4 regions of the Staphylococcus epidermidis genome follow, and region 3 is predicted to be linked to each of the others. Evidence: riboswitches for the same ligand, from Rfam matches in the RefSeq annotation. Region 3 holds a riboswitch; each other region holds the start of a gene.

Region 1 (5,252 bases), 690 kb from region 3:
AAAATGAATATCGCTGTATAACCCCACTTACTAATAAAATCAGTGATAATTTGTTCCATACAACGTTAGTTTCTCCTTTTAAATTAATCGAGTTGTCGTAAACTTGATGTTAAGTATAAGTCATTTTAACAAGAAACAGGTTGAAAGGGTAACAATCTTACTTTAATTAGCGTATGGATTTTAACAACGTATTGTATAGGTGATGTGCTTCTTCATCATTGTGTATACCATATGCATTCATACGACCATCTTTAAACAAGGTGAATTCATAAGTTTGATATTGAATTAATTTGGCAAAGGAAGTAGATTTCACCATATTCCCAGGGAAATGGGCAGCGTGTTTAAAAGCTTTAGGTGGGAATCTAAATAAATAAGCATTCCCACACAAGTCCTCAATAGTACGTTCTTGTTGGCTTTCTAGTAACGTATATTCATGTTTTTCACACACTGGGCAATCTTTATTTTTGAGTGCATCTACATTCATTGACTTATAATTGATATTAAATGCATCAATAGTGATTAATTGCTTTGAAAATCCTTTTCCTGAAAGATAACGTACGGCCTCTGCTACTTCATAGCTTGCAATCATTGATATAACAGGGGGAATTACGCCATTAATAGCGCAACTTTCCCCTGTGTCAGGAATTGTTTGCAATAAACATTTTAGACATGGTCCTTGGTGATCTATTCCATATACTGATCCTTTACTACCAACAGCTGCACCATAAACCCATGGGATTTGATACTTGTGACAAACCTCATTAATCAGGTATCGTATTTTGAAGTTATCCATGCCATCAATGATGATGTCTGGTTCGACATTTTTTATCAAATTTTCGATATTTGATGAAGTAACTTCTAAATCATAAGTTGTTAGATTGACATTTATATTAATTTGATTAACCTTATGCTTGATTGCTTCAACTTTGGATATTAAAGTATGTGCGTCTTCTTCATCGAAGAGTGTTTGTCGATGTAAATTTGAAATTTCAACAATATCCATATCGACGATTGCAATATGATGAGCCCCCATGCGTGCGAGTTGATCTACAATATGGCTTCCTAAAGCACCAGCGCCAAAAATAAGTATTTGAGAGGAGGATAGCTTTTGCTGACCCTCTTCTCCAAATGGTGCAAAGCGTGTTTGACGTTCATAACGCGACATTTTACAAGAACCCTAAACCTTCTGATGGACTAGATGCTTGTGCAGTATACTTAACAGGAATGCGTCCAGCTTCATATGAAAGTCTGCCAGCATTTATACCTAATTTCATTGCTTCAGCCATTTTCACAGGATCTTTTGCCGCTGAAATGGCTGTGTTGAGTAAAATACCATCTGCGCCAAGCTCCATGGCATGACACGCATCTTTAGGGGAACCAATACCAGCATCTACGATTACAGGTACACTAGCATTTTCGATAATATAACTTAAATTTAATGGGTTATTAATACCTCTTCCTGTACCAATAGGGGATGCAAGTGGCATAACTGCGTGTACACCCAATTCTTCTAAACGTTGAGCTAAAACTAAATCGTTAGAGATGTAAGGACAAACAGTGTAACCTTTTTCTAACAATACTTTGCATGCCTCGTATGTTTCGAATGGATCAGGTAATAATGTTTCGTCATCACCAATGACTTCGACTTTAATCATGTCACATACACCTGCGTGATTAGCAATTTCAGCAATTCTGATAGCTTCTTGAGCTGTTTTGGCACCTGCAGTATTTGGAAAAGTGATAAAATCTTTTAAATTAACGTTTGCAAGTGGGTTAGGTAGGTTACGATCATATAAATTCATACGTCTTACTGCAAATGTAAGTACATTTGTTTCAGATGCCTCAATTGCTTTTGACTGAACCTCTTCATTTTCAAATTTTCCAGTACCTAAAAGTAAACGAGATTGTAATTCTAAATTTCCTATTTTAAACATATTAACCGCCTCCAACAATTTCTAGTAATTCTAATCTGTCGTCTTCTCTTACAGTATATTCTTCATATTTGTCTTGCTTGATAAGTTCTTTGTTTAGTTCAACAATCACTCGTTTTGGGTCTAATTCAAGTGAATGTAAAACCTCTTGTATCGATTGATTCTGATCGAAAGTGAAGAGGTCGCCATTAATGATACACTTCATGATTATTCCTCCTTGTAACTGTAAAACTTGAATAACGTGATGGTTTAATACCAGAAAGTAGCCAATTGGCAATGTCACGACCGATAATAGGTGACAATAATATTCCGTTTCGATAATGACCACTTATCACGTATAAGCCATCATCAATTTGATCCATGACTGGCATTTCTTTTTCTGTGTATGGTCTTACTCCTGACCATTTCTTCAGTATATGACTGTCTTTTAGTTGAGGGACACGATGATATGCATGGCGAAGAAGCCAATCCATACCTTCATCTGTAGTACCGACAGAATAATTATTAAATTCACTCGTCGCACCAATTAAAAAACGATTGGGTTGTTTTGGAACGATGTAACAACCATTAGTCATAAATAATGTCTCAGTAAGTGAAAGATCGTTATTTTCTAATAAGATAACTTCACCTTTAACGCCAATCACTTGTCGTTGTAGATGATATTGTGTTAATAATTGCGAAGACCATGCGCCACCTGCAACGATAATTTTGTGCGCTTCAATTGTTGAAGATTGATCGGTTTTCACTGAATAATAGCCATTATGCCGTTCTATTGAAGTGACCTCTGTAGACTCATAACGCTTAATCTCTCTTAACTTCATTGATTCTACTAATGCCAGTGTGTAATGATGTGCATTAATTTGACCATCGTGTGGTATGTGAATGGCCGCGTATGAAGGTTTAACTTCACCATGTGTAAGTTGTAGCAAATCATCATCTGATAATTGTTTGACACTACGGTCTTGACTATTCAGAAATTGATATTGTCGTTTTATAGATGAGATATCATCGTGTTCATTAGCAATTTTGATAAGTCCTGAATTTTTAAATTGAATGTCTATGCCTGTTTCATCTAATAATGATTTACTTAATTGTGGAAACATAGCACGAGATTCGATGGCTAATTGAAACAAGTCACTATCCTCTGTAAATTCATTTTGTGCACCAAGCATACCTCCAGCTTTATATGACGCATGCTTTCCAGGTACATCTCTATCTATGACTGCAACATCTAAGTGTGTTGCACTGAGGTGTCTAGCAATTGACATACCAATAACTCCTGAACCAATGATTAGTACATCATGCATGAGTAGACCACTCCTTTCTTAATTGTTTAATTTCTTCTAGTGAAGCATTGTTAAAATATGATATGGCACATATACCTTTAAATCCAGGTGGCATCTTTTGAAGTGAATGTTCATTAATACCACCAATAGCATAAATAGGGATAGGAACATTTAATGCCTGTTGGATAGCTTCTTTAGAACGCGGTGGTACATTTGGATGTGAAGAGGTAGGAAAAATATGTCCAAAAAAGACAGAATCCAAACCATTTTCGTAACATCGTTTTACTGTTTCAACGTCATGTGTAGACATACTTACACAAATATCAGGATGAGCTTCTTTATATGTGAAAGCAGTTGTGTCATTTTCTTTAAAATGGATACGTTTAAGGTGTAAATCCTCTAACAGTGTCACATCGCTATGAATAATTATTTTATCTTTACTAAAACCCAATTGAAGTAAAGATTGAATCATGTCCTTGTTTTCTTCGTTATTCATGGAAGTGCGAAATAACAAGCCATCAATAGCTTCTTCGATATGTTTATAATGCTGTAAATCGTCCCTAGTCAGTTGTTTATGATATGTAATCGCAATAAATATAAATATCCCCCCCAATTTCTACAATAAAAAACGCCATTTCCCTTATATTGGGAAATAGCGTTGAGCTTTAGTATGACTTCATAAAATTGAGCGTCGCCACTTCCCTACGCCAGTATGAACTGGATCAGGTTCCAGGAATTATAAAGTCAGTTCTTTACTCTCAGCCTTAAACAAAGGCACTTCCAGTGGTTAAATATGAAATTAATTTACAAGATATTAAATGTTTCGTTTACAATATTTTACTACCTTTAATAAAAGACTTCAAATTTCTTTACAATTTCTATTAAGAAGATTGTAGATATCGTATTCATTTAAAAGTTATTATTATCATTTGCAAATCATTTTTAACTTTTATTGGTCAATTACATATTTAGAAACCATTTTTAAAAAATCAATAACTAATGATTGCTAATATATTGTGAGAATAGGGTGTAAGGGGCGCGGTAAAAGATATAAAAGTGTATGATGCATCTAAAATGCACAAAAAATATTAAAAAGTTCAAAAAAAATTCACAAAAAGTATTGTAACCGTTTACACTACGTGCTATATTAATAAAAAATTGTAGCGCTACAACTTAACAGTTGTTTTAAAAATTGAAGTTAAAACAGTCACCAGAGGGGATTTCTGAAACATAACGACATCATAATAAGAAACAACATAATACAAATGGAAGTAGGAAACAAATATGAAAGAAAAACGTAGTAATGTTCGTTGGTATTTTGCAATAGGGTTCTTCTTTATTGGGGTTATTGCTTACATGGATCGATCTAACATATCTTATATTGCAGTACCGATGATGAAAGATTTGGGGTTAACTAAGACACAATTTGGTTTATTAGCATCATTTTTCTCCCTAGGATATGCATTAATGCAAGTACCTTCGGGGATGTTAGCAGAGAAGTTTGGACCACGTAAAATGATTACTGTCGCTTTAGTTTGGTGGAGTGCATTTACCATCTTAACAGGGATGATTAAACATCATGGTTTACTTTACTTTATTAGATTCTTATTTGGTGTTGGTGAAGCGCCAATGTATCCATCCAATGCAGTTTTTAACTCTTTTTGGTTCGCTAAAAATGAAAAAGGTCGTGCATCTAGTGCGTTGTTAGCAGGATCTTATTTTGGTCCAGTTTTAGCACCTATCATCACGATAGCCATTGTCAATGCTTTTAACTGGCAAGCCGTTTTCTATATTTTCGGGGTTGTAGGAATTTTAATGGCAGTTCTTTGGGCAATTATTGCTAAAGACTTACCAGAACAACATAAAATGGTAAACGATGCCGAGAAAAGATTTATTACTCAAAATCGTGATATTGTCGCAACTGAGAAATCTTTACCACCGTGGAAACGTTTTTTAAGTCATTTCAGTTTCTACGCAATCGCATTGCAATACTTTGTAGTTCAGTTTGTTATCGCGTTGTTCCTAATATGGTTAC
Region 2 (5,252 bases), 1.0 Mb from region 3:
GCTATTGTTGCTTTGCCAGGAGGATGTGCGATTGGAACACGTCCTATCGAGCAGCACATTAAAGGATTTGAAGCTTTAGGTGCAGACATTCATTTAGAAAATGGAAATATTTATGCAAATGCTAAAGATGGATTAAAGGGAGCACATATTCATTTAGATTTTCCGAGTGTAGGTGCAACTCAAAATATTATTATGGCAGCGTCCTTGGCATCAGGAAAATCTATCATTGAGAATGTCGCTAAAGAACCTGAAATTGTTGATTTAGCTAATTATATTAATGAAATGGGCGGTAAAATTACAGGTGCAGGTACTGATACCATTACGATACATGGTGTTGAAAAACTTTACGGTGTTGAACATGCAATTATACCAGATAGAATTGAAGCTGGAACGTTACTTATCGCAGGTGCAATAACTCGTGGTGACATATTTGTACGTGGTGCAATTAAAGAACATATGGCTAGTTTAATATATAAGCTTGAAGAGATGGGGGTAGATCTTGAATATTATGAAGAAGGTATAAGAGTTACAGCAAATGGAGATTTAAATCCAGTAGATGTAAAAACTTTACCACACCCAGGTTTCCCAACTGATATGCAATCTCAAATGATGGCTTTATTATTAACAGCAAATGGACACAAAGTGATTACTGAGACTGTTTTTGAAAATAGATTTATGCACGTTGCAGAATTTAGAAGAATGAATGCGAATATAAGTGTTGAAGGAAGAAGTGCTAAAATTGAAGGAAAAAGCCATTTACAAGGTGCTCAAGTTAAAGCAACAGATTTAAGAGCTGCTGCAGCCTTAATCTTAGCTGGTTTAGTTGCAGAGGGAACTACGCAAGTGACTGAGTTAAAGCATCTAGATAGAGGATACGTCAATTTACATGGAAAACTAAAAAGTCTAGGTGCAAACATAGAACGTGTAAATCGATAATATTATTACAGCTTAAGCTCGGAGGTTTTAAAAATGGAAACGATTTTTGATTATAATCAAATTAAACAAATTATCCCACATAGACAACCTTTTTTACTAATAGATAAAATTGTAGAGTATGAAGAAGGTAAAAGGTGTGTAGGACTAAAGCAAGTATCAGGTAATGAACCATTTTTCCAGGGACATTTCCCTAATTACGCTGTGATGCCTGGTGTTCTTATTACAGAAGCTTTAGCGCAAACTGGTGCAGTAGCTATGTTAAATAGTGAAGAAAATAAAGGGAAAATAGCATTGTTTGCAGGCATTGATAAGTGTCGCTTCAAAAAACAAGTCGTACCTGGAGATACATTAATGTTGGAAGTTGAAATAACTAAAATAAAAGGTCCTATTGGTAAGGGTTCGGCTAAAGCGACTGTTGATGGCCAACTTGCTTGTAGCTGTGAACTTACTTTTGCTATTCAAGATGCTTAATCTTAGATAATTAAACTCTTTAGGTAAAATAATTCGTATTGTGATAACAAAATAGTAAAACTTATTTAAAGAATATCGCACAGATTATTGACCTAACACTTTATGTATATTGAATTTCTGGTTGAAATACTTTAAGTCAGGTCTCGCCTAGAAATATAAGTATCAAATGGCAGTACTTTTTAATATAGTAATCTCTGTTCGTAAAGAGCCTGGAACAATGGTTAATTCATGTTCTAGGCTTTATTTATGTTCAATATTTAAAATTGTATATGATTTAAATATATGAAAATTAAATGTTTTATAATTACCCTTGGTGTTTATCTTTCGATTTTCTCATCTTTCAACTTAGGTTTTGATTGCATCATACGATTAAATGTTTTTTTCAACTTTTCACCTGTAAGTCCTTCATCAACTAATTCTTCTAATAAACTCTCAGCGTATTCTTGTCTCAAAGTGTAGATGTGACATTCTAAAACGACTGACATTGAATATTTAAAATTTTTAACGCTTTTAACTGTTGCATTAAATAACGCTGGATCGTTAGCAGGTCTTGTGATGACTACTCTAATATCTAAAAGTTGTTTGTTATCCTTATATTGCTTAAATGTTTCATAGTGTTCATTTGAAATTACTATTTCTAGTAACCACCCAGTGCCACTTCCTTCTTTATTTATAATCACACCATCTTCAATGACGTATTCTGATATTGCACCATGTTCATTCACAATTTGAAATCTTACTGCCTTAAAAGTTTTCATAATATCACTTCTCCAAATTTTTTTATTAATACAATAATAGAAATTTATGTCAGATTTAGATATAATACTTCAATATTTTCTTTAAATATATCAAAATCTCATCGTCATTTACTAACAATTTCAATAAAATTGTGGTTTTGACCAGTGAACTAAGCTCAGTTATGATTAGAACATAAGAAGGAGGTGACACATGTTAAATAAAATAGTCATTGTTGGTAGAATGACGAAAGATGCTCAAATCTATGAAAAGGAGGATAACAAAATAGCAACATTTTGCGTTGCTACAGAAAGAAACTACAAAGATGATAATAATGAAATTTCTACAGATTATTTACTTTGTAAAGCTTTCGGTAAAACTGCCACTAATATTGAAAAGTACACTAGTCAAGGTACTTTAGTAGGTATAACTGGACAAATGCGTTCAAGAAAATATGAAAAAGAAGGCCAAACACATTTTGTTACAGAATTATACGTTGAAACAATAAAATTCATGTCCCCAAAAAATAAAAACAATGAAACTCCCTCTGATAATCAATTTGAAAACAACACTTATCAACCTGATGATTTAGAAATAATTCATATTTAAACAACTAACTTTTCCTTTAAAACTCCATCCTATATTTAATAAATTAATTTATCCTTTCTTTCAATTATACTCGAGCGGCCTTTGTTAATCATAAAATATTAATAAAAGGTCGCTTTAAATACATAGCAAAGGCCTATAATTTCAATAATTATCTGATAAATTTCATTTGTATTACAACGATATTGTAGTAATATGACTCGAAAAAACTATCATGATAGGAATCATTACGGTTATTCATAAAAATTAGCATCCTATTTCATGTAATTGTAGTGTAAAAAATAGGCGTTTATTTTTATTTCAGTGTAACCTGCACGATTTTTATAGATGTTACAGTGGGTTACGTAAACAAATTAAGAAAACAAATCACTTTTAGGAGGATTTTTAATAATGAAAAAAACATTAGTTGCATCATCATTAGCTATAGGACTAGGCGTTGTAGCAGGTAACGCAGGTCATGACGCACATGCAAGTGAGACTACAAATGTTGATAAAGCAGAGTTAGCTCAAAAAGCGTTAACTAATGATCAATCACTAAATGAAAGCCCTGTTCAAGAAGGTGCTTATAATATTAATTTTGATTACAATGGTAATTCATATCATTTTGAATCTGATGGTTCTACTTGGAGTTGGAGTTATGAATCAACAAACAATGCTACGCAACCTGTTCAACCAAGCCAATCTCAAGTAGCTACACAACAACAACCTGTACAAGTATCAGCACCACAAAATGAGCAAACAGCACAACCACAAACAAAATCAACATCTACAAGTCAAACTTCTTCAAGTAAAGCTTCAAGTGGTTCATCAGTAAATGTAAATTCACATTTACAACAAATTGCTCAACGTGAATCAGGTGGCGATATTCATGCAATAAACCCATCTTCAGGTGCAGCAGGTAAATATCAATTCTTACAATCAACTTGGGATTCTGTTGCTCCAAGTCAATATAAAGGTGTTTCACCTGCAAAAGCTCCAGAAAGCGTACAAGACCGAGCAGCAGTAAAATTATATAATACTGGTGGCCCAGGTCATTGGGTAACTGCATAATTAAAATATGAAGTATCTACCATCTTCTCGAATTTGAGAAGATGGTTTTTTATTGTACGACTTATTTGATTTACATGTAATCGTTTGCTATGGTTGATAATGAATCATATATTATTTGCTACTAGGGGAGCCAAAAGGCTGAGATGAATGTATTCAGACCCTTATAACCTGATTTGGTTAATACCAACGTAGGAAAGTAGTTATTAACTATTCGTCATTGAGATGTCTTGGTCTAACTACTTTCTTCGCTGGGAAGTAGTTTTATTTTTTGAGGAGGCTAATTATGACATTTTCAAAAGAGTTGAGGGAAGCATCAAGACCTATTATTGATGACATTTACAATGATGGTTTTATTCAAGATTTACTAGCAGGTAAGTTATCTAATCAAGCTGTAAGACAATACTTAAGAGCAGACGCTTCTTATTTAAAAGAGTTTACAAATATTTATGCAATGCTCATACCCAAAATGAGTTCTATGGAAGATGTTAAATTTCTAGTAGAACAAATTGAGTTTATGTTAGAAGGAGAAGTTGAAGCGCATGAGGTTCTAGCTGATTTCATTAATGAACCATATGAAGAAATAGTAAAAGAAAAAGTATGGCCACCAAGTGGTGATCATTATATTAAACATATGTACTTCAATGCATTTGCACGTGAAAATGCAGCCTTCACGATTGCAGCGATGGCACCCTGTCCATACGTCTACGCTGTCATTGGTAAACGTGCGATGGAAGATCCCAAATTAAATAAAGAATCAGTGACTTCTAAATGGTTTCAATTTTATAGTACTGAAATGGACGAACTTGTTGATGTGTTCGATCAATTGATGGACCGTTTAACTAAACATTGTAGTGAGACAGAAAAAAAAGAGATTAAAGAAAATTTCTTGCAAAGTACTATTCATGAGAGACATTTCTTCAATATGGCATATATTAATGAAAAATGGGAATATGGGGGAAATAACAATGAATAAACCTAAAATTGCACTAACAATAGCAGGCACAGATCCCACCGGTGGGGCAGGTGTTATGGCGGATTTAAAATCATTTCACGCGTGTGGCGTTTATGGTATGGCCACTATAACAAGTATCGTTGCTCAAAATACCCTAGGAGTTCAACATATCCATAATTTAGAATCTTCATGGGTAAAGGAACAACTTGATAGTGTGTTTGATGATGAATTACCACAAGCTATCAAAACGGGTATGATTGCAACAAAAAAAACGATGGAGTTGATTCAAAGTTACTTAAAGGAACATTCCAATATTCCTTATGTGATTGATCCAGTTATGCTTGCCAAAAGTGGTGATTCATTGATGGATGAAAATACTAAAAATCATTTGCAATCAACATTATTACCTTTGGCTGATGTTGTCACTCCGAATATACCTGAAGCTGAGGAAATTACTGGTATTAAAATTAATGATGAAGAAAGCATACGTAAAGCAGGTCAA
Region 3 (5,252 bases):
TCCCGAACAACCTCCCTTGGGATCAGTAGCACCATACACAACCTTTGGAATACGGCTCATAATAATAGTGCCCGCACACATAACACAGGGCTCTAATGTAACATACAACGTACATTCTTCTAATCTCCAACTGCCGACAACTTCTGAAGCCCGTTCTATCGCTATGTGCTCTGCGTGGGCGGTAGGTTGCTGCAATGTTTCCCTTAAATTATGTGCACGTGCAATGACTTGACCCTCTTTAACAATAACTGCTCCGATTGGAACTTCTCCTAATGCTTTGGCTTTGTGTGCTTCATTAATTGCTAAGCGCATGTAATCATGATTTTTTTTCATATGTGTTGGAATACCTCACTTATGGTACAATACTCATTGTCTATCTTAACATTTGGAGAAGTGATTATGAATAAACCATTTATTGCAATCGAAGGACCTATAGGTGTTGGTAAATCCTCTCTTGCTCACCGATTAAGCAAGACGTTTGGTTTTTATGAAGAGAAAGAAATTGTTGATGAAAATCCATTTCTATCTGATTTTTATGATGATATAGAAAAATGGAGTTTTCAAACTGAAATGTTCTTTTTATGTAACAGATATAAACAGATTAGAGATATTGAGTCGCTAAATCAAGGTATAGTTAGCGATTATCATATTCATAAAAATAAAATTTTTGCTAAAAATACTTTAGATGCTAAAGAATTTGATAAATTCAGTCGTATTTTTGATATTTTAACTGAAGATATCGAAATGCCAAATACAATTATCTTTTTAGATGCTGATTTAAATGTATTAAAATCAAGAATTGCACAACGTAATCGTAGCTTTGAATCTCATATAGAAGATGACTATTTACTTACTTTAAAAAAAGATTATCTTGCTTATTATGAATCATTAAAGAATGACGGTGCAAATGTCATTCGAATTGATACGTCACAACAAGATTTCGTTAAAAATGATTACGATTACCAAAATATTTTAAATTTAGTAAAACCTATGATTGGAGAAAATAAAGATGAATAATTATGGTATTCCTCAAAATGCAGTAATAACCATTGCTGGTACTGTAGGGGTTGGTAAATCTACGTTAACACAAGCACTTGCTGATAAGTTAAATTTTAAAACTTCCTTTGAGAATGTAGACCATAATCCTTATTTAGATAAATTTTATCATAATTTTGAACGTTGGAGCTTTCATCTTCAAATTTACTTTCTTGCTGAACGTTTTAAGGAACAAAAACGCATGTTTGAGTATGGTGGAGGTTTCGTTCAAGATCGTTCAATTTATGAGGATGTAGATATTTTTGCAAAAATGCATGAAGAACAAGGAACAATGAGTGCTGACGACTATCACACGTATTACGAATTATTTAATGCAATGGTCATGACACCTTATTTTCCAAAGCCTGATGTTCTAATTTATCTAGAATGTGATTATGATGAAGTAATTGATCGTATTCAACAGCGTGGACGTGACATGGAAATCAATACAGATCCAGAATATTGGAGAAAACTATTTAAACGGTATGAAAATTGGATTAACAATTTTAATGCATGTCCTGTTGTTCGACTTAATATTAATGAATATGACATACACGAAGATTTAGACTCCCTTGATCCAGTCATTGATAAAATTGCTCAAGTTATTAAAGCATACCGACAAGTGGATACAAGATAATATATCCAATTGTAGAAAATTAGAGCTTATATTTGTATACTTTCACAAGCTATTTCATATACTTTTTACTTCAATATTAAAATAACAGATATAGCTATTATTAAGAATGTTGACAATATTTTATAAAAATTCTATGTTTGTACTATAAGTGAATTATATGCACTAGGGGTGTTTTTTAACTGAGATGGATATCATCCAAACCCTTTGAACCTGAACTAGCTTATACTAGCGGAGGAAAGTGTTGAATCTCATCTAATTATCATTCTGTCTTTATATATTGATTTGGATGCACAACTTTTCTCATGAAGGTTGTGCATTTTTTCTTATACAAATAAAAATATTGGGGGCATGAAGATGAAAAAAACTGCAATTATCACGGGAAGTAGTCGTGGATTAGGCGCTAAAATTGCAATAACTTTACTAGAAAAAGGCTACAATGTTGTTGTTAATTACAAACAAAATAAGGATAAAGCTGAAAAATTAATTAGAAATTATAATCAAAGTAAGGCTATAGCTATTCAAGCTGATGTGACAGACAGAAACGATGTGAATCAAATGATTCAAACTGCCACACAACATTTTGGAAAAATAGATATAGTAATCAATAATGCACTTGTTGGTTTTAAATTTGATCCAAATCAGCAAAAATCGTTTGAAGATTTAACTTGGGAAGATTATCAACAACAACTTAATGGTACTTTAAAAGGAGCATTTAATGTGACTCAAAGCGTCATACCACAATTTATAGAACAACAAAGTGGATGCATTATTAGTATTGGAACCAATTTGTATCAAAATCCAGTCGTACCTTATCATGAGTATACAACAGCAAAGGCAGGTCTCATCGGCTTTACCCGTAATATTGCTGCAGAACTTGGACAATATGGTATCACAGCAAATGTTGTTTCTGGAGGATTACTCAAAACGACTGATGCAAGTGCAGTTACTACACCTGAAGTATTTGATTTAATTGCTCAAACTACACCTCTTAGAAAAGTAACATCACCTCAAGATGTAGCCAATATGGTTGTATATCTCGCTTCAGACGAAGCACGTGGCGTGACAGGTCAAAATATTACCGTTGACGGTGGTTTAACAATGAACTAAGCGTTTACACTCTTCGGTTGTGTATTTTTTACAAAAAGATAATAATTAATGAGGTGTTCATATGACAAATAATCACTTTCTTAACATAGGTGTGTTACTGTATGGGTGTGGTCATCATCAAGCGGCATGGCGTATGAAAGATTCTAATATTGAGGATATCGGCAACATATCTTATTATCAGCATTTAGCTCAAATAGCTGAGAAAGGCTTTTTGGATATCGTCTTTTTTGCAGACAATCAAGCCTTTAATGCGAGTGATAATACTACTATGCCCGCTTTTTGGTTTGATCCTATAATTAACTTATCAGCTATTGCACAAGTTACATCGCATATAGGATTAGTGCCAACAATATCGAGTACATTTTCAAATCCATTCACCGCTTCTCGTCAATTATTAAGTCTAGACTACTTATCTCATGGCCGTGTAGGTTGGAATTTGGTCACATCCATGACAGATATTGAAGCCCAAAATCACAGTCTTCAATACTTACCGGAAAGACATGAGCGCTACAAAAAAGCAGATGAATTTGCATCGGTAATGAATAAGCTATTCACTTCTTGGTCAACTGCATCTTATGTACCAGATAAAAACAACAACAAAATTATTGAGTCTAAAGATATTAAACCTTTTTATCATGAGGGGGACTATTTTCAAGTACGAGGACCACATACAACACCACAAAGTCCTCAAGGTAAACCAGTATCTATGCAAGCCGGTGCGTCAAAAGAAGGTATTGCATTAGCAGCAAAATATGCTGATGCTGTTTACTCTGTTTCATGGGATATTAAGCAAGCACGTAGTTATAAAAAGAAATTGTCTGATGCTATATCTAAAACTCACCATCCAGATAGAAAAATTAAAATTTTCCCTGGTTTAGTAACGTATGTAGGTGAAACCCATGAAAAAGCATTATCAAAAAAAGCAGAACTTGATCAAAAGTTACCCATTGAAGATGCTTTAAAGCAACTCAGTTTTTTTGTTCAACAAGATTGTTCAGATTGGGAATTAGATGAACCAGTTCCTCCCTTACCTCCCGTTGAAAATTTCAAAGGTCCGATTGGTCGATATGAAACAGTTTTAGCAATTATAAAAGATAAACAACCAACTGTAAGAGAATTATTAGGTTACCTAAGTGCCGGTGGTGGTCATCTTACTCTTATAGGTACACCTGAGGAGATAGTGGATGAGATGGAGCACTGGTTTAATGAAGGCGTTGCAGACGGCTTTAATCTGATGCCACCTTCATTACCCCATAGCCTTGAAGATTTTGTAAAATACATTATACCAGAACTACAACGTCGTTCTTTATTTAAAAATTCTTATAATCAACCTACACTACGTACATTATTAAATCTCAACTCATAAAACCGATGATTTTTATGTATTATTAAAAGAAAAAGACGTAGACGTGCGAATCAACTCACACATCTACGTCTTACTCAATTTAAAAATTTTATTTTCCGTATTGTTCTATAACTTGTTTAACATCTTTTGCACTGTTTATGATGACATCTGCGTCGTAGAGTTCCTCTTTTTTAGCCACGCCTGTTAGCACACCGATACCTAATCCTAAATTAGCATTAATCGCGGTTTTCATATCGTTGGCCGTATCTCCTACTATTGCTACCTGTCCCGGTTCAACATCAAAAGCATTAAATAGTGGATCTAACACTTTAGGATGTGGTTTTTCTTCTGCATGTGTTTCTGTAGAAATTACTAAATCAAAGAGATTTCTAGTTTGCGTTTCCTCCAGAAATTGATCGACTCCTTTTTTAGTATCACTTGTTACTATGCCTATGTGATATCCTTCATTTCTAAGAGCTTGAATAGTTTCTTGTACACCATCAATCCAATTGTTTTCAGGCACTCTTGAATCAATGAGTTCCTGACTCGTATCCCTTGTCCAATCTGAAGTTTCTTTACCTGTTACACCATTAAAAGACTCTATAATTTCACCTAATGAACCTGATCCCATAACAGAATCTGGTTTAATTTTTTTATCGATAATACCTAATTGGCGATGTGCCGCTTCCTTGTCATGTACTGGAAAGGTTTCTAAAAGTTGATCAACGAGACGTACGCCAATTTTTTCCCAACTACTGTCAAACTCAATCAATGTACCATCTTTATCAAATAATATCCATTCCACTTTTAATTCTCTCCTGAAAATGATTTTTATATTAATTATAGTTATATAAACTATTGTATTATAGTTTGCATAACAATTATAGGAAATTGAATTTTGTTTAAGTATTAAAACTAAAATTGGATTCAAAATTAAAAACGCTATTTTTCTTTAGGTGCTTTTATTAATTAATATATTCTTTAAAAGACTCTATTCATAATACGTATTGTACATCACTAATCTAGAACTTACTAAAAATGAAATGACTTAACTATACTTTGAAAATTTACAATACATGACTAGTTTAAGAGTTGCTTCACTATGATATAAATTTTTTAACTTATTAT
Region 4 (5,252 bases), 440 kb from region 3:
CCAACCTATGACTATAGGTGCAGTATCAATCATTGGTTTTACAATCATGATTTTGGTTGGAATTGTTGATACAAAAACTGCCGTTCAAGGCTTCGGTAATAGTAGTATTTGGCTTATTGCAATGGCCTTTTTCATTTCAAGAGGATTTGTAAAAACAGGGCTAGGTCGACGTATTGCTCTGCAATTCGTTAAATTATTTGGAAAGAAAACGCTTGGTTTGGCTTATTCACTTGTTGGTGTTGATCTTATCTTATCTCCTGCTACGCCAAGTAATACAGCACGTGCTGGTGGTATTATGTTTCCAATCATTAAGTCCTTGTCAGAGTCATTTGGTTCATCGCCGAGAGATGGTTCTGAGAGAAAAATGGGTGCGTTTTTAATCTTTACTGAGTTCCAAGGTAATTTAATTACTTCAGCTATGTTTTTAACAGCTATGGCCGGTAACCCTATAGCACAAAGTTTAGCTGAAAAAACGGCACACGTTCAAATTACATGGATGAATTGGTTTGTTGCTGCTATTATACCCGGATTGATTTCCCTCATCGTTGTCCCTTTCATTATTTATAAATTATACCCACCAACTGTTAAAGAAACGCCTAACGCTAAAAAATGGGCTACTGAACAACTAGAAGAAATGGGACATATGTCTATAGCCGAAAAATTGATGGTTGGCATCTTTATCATAGCATTGGCTTTGTGGGTATTAGGAAGCTTCATTAATGTTGATGCCACGCTCACTGCATTTATTGCTTTAGCATTGTTATTATTAACAGGTGTATTAGCGTGGTCAGATATTTTAAATGAAACAGGAGCATGGAATACACTCGTTTGGTTCTCAGTTCTTGTATTAATGGCAGAACAATTAAACAAGTTAGGCTTTATCCCATGGTTAAGCAAACTCATTGCTCAAGGTTTGAATGGCTTTAGTTGGCCTATCGTTTTAGTTTTACTCATCTTGTTTTATTTCTACTCACATTATTTATTCGCAAGTGCAACAGCACATGTCAGCGCCATGTACGCCGCGTTACTCGGTGTTGCAGTCGCTTCGGGTGCACCGCCATTATTCAGTGCATTAATGTTAGGGTTCTTTGGTAACTTACTGGCATCAACAACACACTATAGTAGTGGACCAGCGCCCATATTATACGCAGCTGGCTATGTTACACAAAAGCGCTGGTGGACTATGAATATTGTACTTGGTATAGTCTATTTTATTATTTGGATTGGTGTAGGTTCACTATGGATGAAACTCATTGGTATGATGTAAAGTTAGAATTTTAATTAAACTTCAGTTCATCAAATATATTGTAAGCTAACGTTTGAAACGTTAGCTTATTTTTTTGCATCATACTCCCAAGATTAATATTTACTATATTCATTTCACTTTTTATTTTTTTGCATCATACTCCCAAGATTAATATTTACTATATTCATTTCACTTTTTATTCAATTCAACTATGTTATTCTGTACATAGATTAACTAGTATCACTAGGGGTGCAATTCAATTTGCTGAGAGAAAGTCTACTTTCAACCCTTGAACCTGTTGGTTAGCACCGGCGTAGGAAAGTGAGCAATATTGATAACTGTTTCTTCATTCACTTTTTTACGCAATAATTAAATGGATGGAGGAATTTTTTTATGGACAAATTAACAGTAGGTTTAGAATGGTTTTTAAATCCTGATCATATGCTGTTAATCTTAGGTATCGAAAAAGGTTGGTTTAAAGAAGAATCATTAGAAATTGAGATGATTGAACCAAAGGAACACTTTGACGCACTAGACGAGATTGAAAATGGTTCAATGGATATCGCGATTACTGAACCTATTCATCTGGTTCAAGATAGAGCTAAAGAACAAAACGTCATCGGGTTTGCGAGATATCTTCACACTAACGGAGGTATTATGTATAACAAAGATAAAAATATCGCTCGCCCCAAAGATTTAATCGGTAAACGGCTTCAATATCCTGGCGCTCCCGGTCCAGGTGGTATTGCCATGGCTAAAACGATGATTGAAGCAGATGGTGGCACATATAAAGAGGGTGACATCACACCAGTTAATCATAGCTTTTATCATACTGATGCACTTTTAACTGATAAAGCTGATGCTGCTACACTCATTTTCGAAAATTTTGAAATTCTTGAAGCTAGAAATCAAGGACTTAATGTAGATTATTTTCCACTTAAAAATTATAATGTACCCGATTTTTGTCAACTCATTTTCATTACTACACCTGAAGTATTAAATACGAGTGAGGTCAAACTTAAAAAGTTTCTGAAAGTCATTCAAAAGGCCATTCATTACATCAATCATCATTTAGAAAGTGCAATTGAAATTTACTCAACGTATACTCAAACTGATATCTCTAACCAATTAAACAAAGATACAATTGAAGCAACAGCTAAATGTTTTACAAATGATTTGTCTATGAGTTCCGACTACTACAATGATTTACAGTTGTGGCTTAAAGAAGTCAATGATATTAAAGACACGATTAACCCAACTTTATATTTTACAAATCAACTACTATTCAGTCGATATACAAAATAAAAAATACACCTTCACTCTATTTAAACGTTAATGTACACATCAATAGTTAGAATCAATATCTAATTTAGAGAATGTACATCAAATAAAGTGAAGGTATATTTATTTTACTATTTTACAACTGGGTTTTTCTTAATTTGAACATATTGAGAAATACTATATAACACAATACCTATCCATATAAAAATAAAGGTAATCAATTGATCAGTATTAAATGGCTCTTTAAAGACAAAGATACCTAAGATAAACATGATTGTCGGCCCTACATATTGAATGAAGCCAGTTAACGATAATGGAATTCGCTTAGCACCTGCTGAGAACAGAATCAATGGTATTGCTGTAATTGCACCTGAAAATAGTAGCCAAAATGATGATATATTTAATCCAAATGTTATGTGTTGTTGCTGCCATAGGTAAATAACATAGATTAAACCGGCTGGTGCAGTAACAATACATTCAATAGTGATGCTACTTATCGCATCGATATGCACAATCTTTTTTAGTAAACCATAAATACCAAAAGAAAATGCTAACAGAAGTGAAATAAATGGAAATTCACCGATTTTTATTGTCATATAAAGTACGCCTACTAGTGCAAAAATGATGGCTAACCATTCGAATTTATTAAATCTCTCTTTTAAAAATATAAGCGCCAAGACGATACTCACTAGTGGGTTAATGTAGTAACCTAAGCTAGATTGTAGCACGTGACCATTAGATACTGCCCAAATAAATGTCCCCCAATTCACGGTAATAACATACCCTGCAACTATGATGGCAATAAGTTGCACGGGATGCGATACCAACTGATTAACATCTCTAAAAAAAGCGTTCCGTTGATTTTTTCCTATAATGAGCACAAAAATCATAAATATCACTGAAAAAATAATACGGAATGCCAAAATTTCAAAAGCGCCTATTTCATCAATTAAACGCCAATATATGGGTAAAATCCCCCATAAAATATAAGCACCTAAAGCTAAAAATATTCCTTTTTTATACTCCGAAGACACCATTAACCCTCCCTCAATATAAATGATTAAAAAATGAGACTCATTCCAACTCATTGACAGTTATGTAATCAAATTTACTAATAAAACAGCAATATTTACACATATCTGTTTGTGTACAGCTTTTGATTTTATAATCAATCTTCATTAAAATAAGCACGTTTAATACTTGGTACATCAATTGTTTGAGACATATCTATAAAGTATTGTTTTTGCCACTCTTGTGTCTTGTGAGCGACACGATTTAAATCTTTCTCCCATGTAGGATACACTCGAAAAGCCATTTTCCCTTTAGATGCATGATTTCTTAAAATACCTTTATGAAAAAGTACATGTTTTGGAAAAATAAACTGACCTACTTGAGAATCATCCATCACGTGTACAATTAATTTCCCAGGAAATGACTCATAGTCAAATGCTCGATTTTTCTTTGTTTTATCTTTTTCCCAAAGCGATAAAAAATATCCTTTTTTCTTTGTTGTTTTCTTAGCTAACCTACTTTTAAATACGTAGCCATTAATATTAAAATTGTATGCCTCATAAGATTGATTCCACTGTTCATCTCTTATAATTAATGATTGTTGTAAGTTCATTATCTTTATGATGTGATTCAACAATCGAACTGAAGACTTCATCTTCATACTCCCCTTTACTTTTAGTCTCAAAGTTCAATACATCGACGCAAACTCTGAAATACTTTTATAATAAATATTTAAAATGGGCATATATTTATTCCCTTTGCTTTATTTTTAATCTACGATATCGATTAAGTGTCGCAATAAACTCCTGCTTTCTAGGTAGCGCTAAATGACCAGGATGCCCCTGATGATTTGATATAACATCTAATCCGTGTTTCTCAATCCGTTGATACAAACTATTGGTCAATTCTACAATCGTACTTTTGTCATCTAGCAATTCATTTTTTACATAACTTAACATCATCGCTAAACCTTGTGTTTGACTGTCATCGACAAGTTGTTCTAAGCCAGAAATATGAATAGTTTCCTTACCATACGTTACTACATTCAATCCTTTAGCTTTAAAGCGATCACGTTTCCCTTTTTGATTAAAACTCGCTCTCAACGGAATTCTTGATGGAATGTGACCGAACTGATAGTGAGAAGAAAGCCTTCTTTGATAACCGTCTGACTGCGCAATGTCTTTAGCATGTTGCGTAACATCTTTCAACACATATTCATCCATCATCAATACTTGATCTGCCACATCAAAATAATCTCCCGAACCTCCAACGATTAGAATAGTCGACACGTTATGGTCGTCATATAATGCTTTTACCTTATTAGAAAAGGGTGTAATCGGCTCTTTTTCGGGAGCAATTAAACGTTGCATACGACCATCACGAATCATGAAATTCGTTGCAGATGTATCTTCATCAATGAGTAACAATGATGCTTGTGATTCTAAAGCTTCCATGACATTTGCAGCTTGAGACGTACTACCACTCGCATTTTCAGTTGAAAAATGTGTAGTATCTTTTTCACCTGGCAAATGATCAATAAATGGCTGGATATTAACATTTTGAATACTTCTTCCGTCTTCAGCACGAATTTTCATTGCATCTTGATTTGTAATCACATATTCTCTACCATCACCAGCAATATGATTATATACACCTCGTTCTAACGCTTCAAGTAATGTTGATTTACCATGATAACCGCCTCCAACTATTAGTG

What was found. A riboswitch is a leader RNA that binds a small molecule or an ion and turns the genes downstream of it on or off. The one in region 3 is predicted to bind thiamine pyrophosphate.
Region 1: another riboswitch for thiamine pyrophosphate. It lies ahead of FNL83_RS02205 (thiamine phosphate synthase); the one in region 3 lies ahead of FNL83_RS10820 (3-oxoacyl-ACP reductase).
Region 2: another riboswitch for thiamine pyrophosphate. It lies ahead of tenA (thiaminase II); the one in region 3 lies ahead of FNL83_RS10820 (3-oxoacyl-ACP reductase).
Region 4: another riboswitch for thiamine pyrophosphate. It lies ahead of FNL83_RS01065 (ABC transporter substrate-binding protein); the one in region 3 lies ahead of FNL83_RS10820 (3-oxoacyl-ACP reductase).

What each region holds. Positions count from the first base shown of each region.
Region 1 is NZ_AP019721.1:468,091-473,342, forward strand. Features, by position in the region: gene uptA (undecaprenyl phosphate transporter UptA) at 1-59, opposite strand, end outside; gene thiF (thiazole biosynthesis adenylyltransferase ThiF) at 167-1,165, opposite strand; gene FNL83_RS02190 (thiazole synthase) at 1,167-1,934, opposite strand; gene thiS (sulfur carrier protein ThiS) at 1,936-2,136, opposite strand; gene thiO (glycine oxidase ThiO) at 2,120-3,238, opposite strand; gene FNL83_RS02205 (thiamine phosphate synthase) at 3,231-3,830, opposite strand; TPP riboswitch at 3,900-4,009, opposite strand; gene FNL83_RS02210 (pyruvate MFS transporter) at 4,502-5,252, shown strand, end outside.
Region 2 is NZ_AP019721.1:821,670-826,921, forward strand. Features, by position in the region: gene murA (UDP-N-acetylglucosamine 1-carboxyvinyltransferase) at 1-936, shown strand, start outside; gene fabZ (3-hydroxyacyl-ACP dehydratase FabZ) at 970-1,407, shown strand; gene FNL83_RS04030 (YwpF-like family protein) at 1,725-2,165, opposite strand; gene FNL83_RS04035 (single-stranded DNA-binding protein) at 2,356-2,751, shown strand; gene FNL83_RS04040 (transglycosylase family protein) at 3,139-3,798, shown strand; TPP riboswitch at 3,912-4,010, shown strand; gene tenA (thiaminase II) at 4,082-4,771, shown strand; gene thiD (bifunctional hydroxymethylpyrimidine kinase/phosphomethylpyrimidine kinase) at 4,764-5,252, shown strand, end outside.
Region 3 is NZ_AP019721.1:2,196,120-2,201,371, forward strand. Features, by position in the region: gene tadA (tRNA adenosine(34) deaminase TadA) at 1-333, opposite strand, end outside; gene FNL83_RS10810 (deoxynucleoside kinase) at 400-1,017, shown strand; gene FNL83_RS10815 (deoxynucleoside kinase) at 1,010-1,672, shown strand; TPP riboswitch at 1,827-1,926, shown strand; gene FNL83_RS10820 (3-oxoacyl-ACP reductase) at 2,027-2,779, shown strand; gene FNL83_RS10825 (NtaA/DmoA family FMN-dependent monooxygenase) at 2,841-4,145, shown strand; gene FNL83_RS10830 (HAD family hydrolase) at 4,234-4,929, opposite strand.
Region 4 is NZ_AP019721.1:214,054-219,305, reverse strand. Features, by position in the region: gene FNL83_RS01070 (anion permease) at 1-1,267, shown strand, start outside; TPP riboswitch at 1,482-1,583, shown strand; gene FNL83_RS01065 (ABC transporter substrate-binding protein) at 1,640-2,551, shown strand; gene rarD (EamA family transporter RarD) at 2,659-3,561, opposite strand; gene FNL83_RS01055 (MepB family protein) at 3,696-4,193, opposite strand; gene FNL83_RS01050 (ABC-ATPase domain-containing protein) at 4,288-5,252, opposite strand, start outside.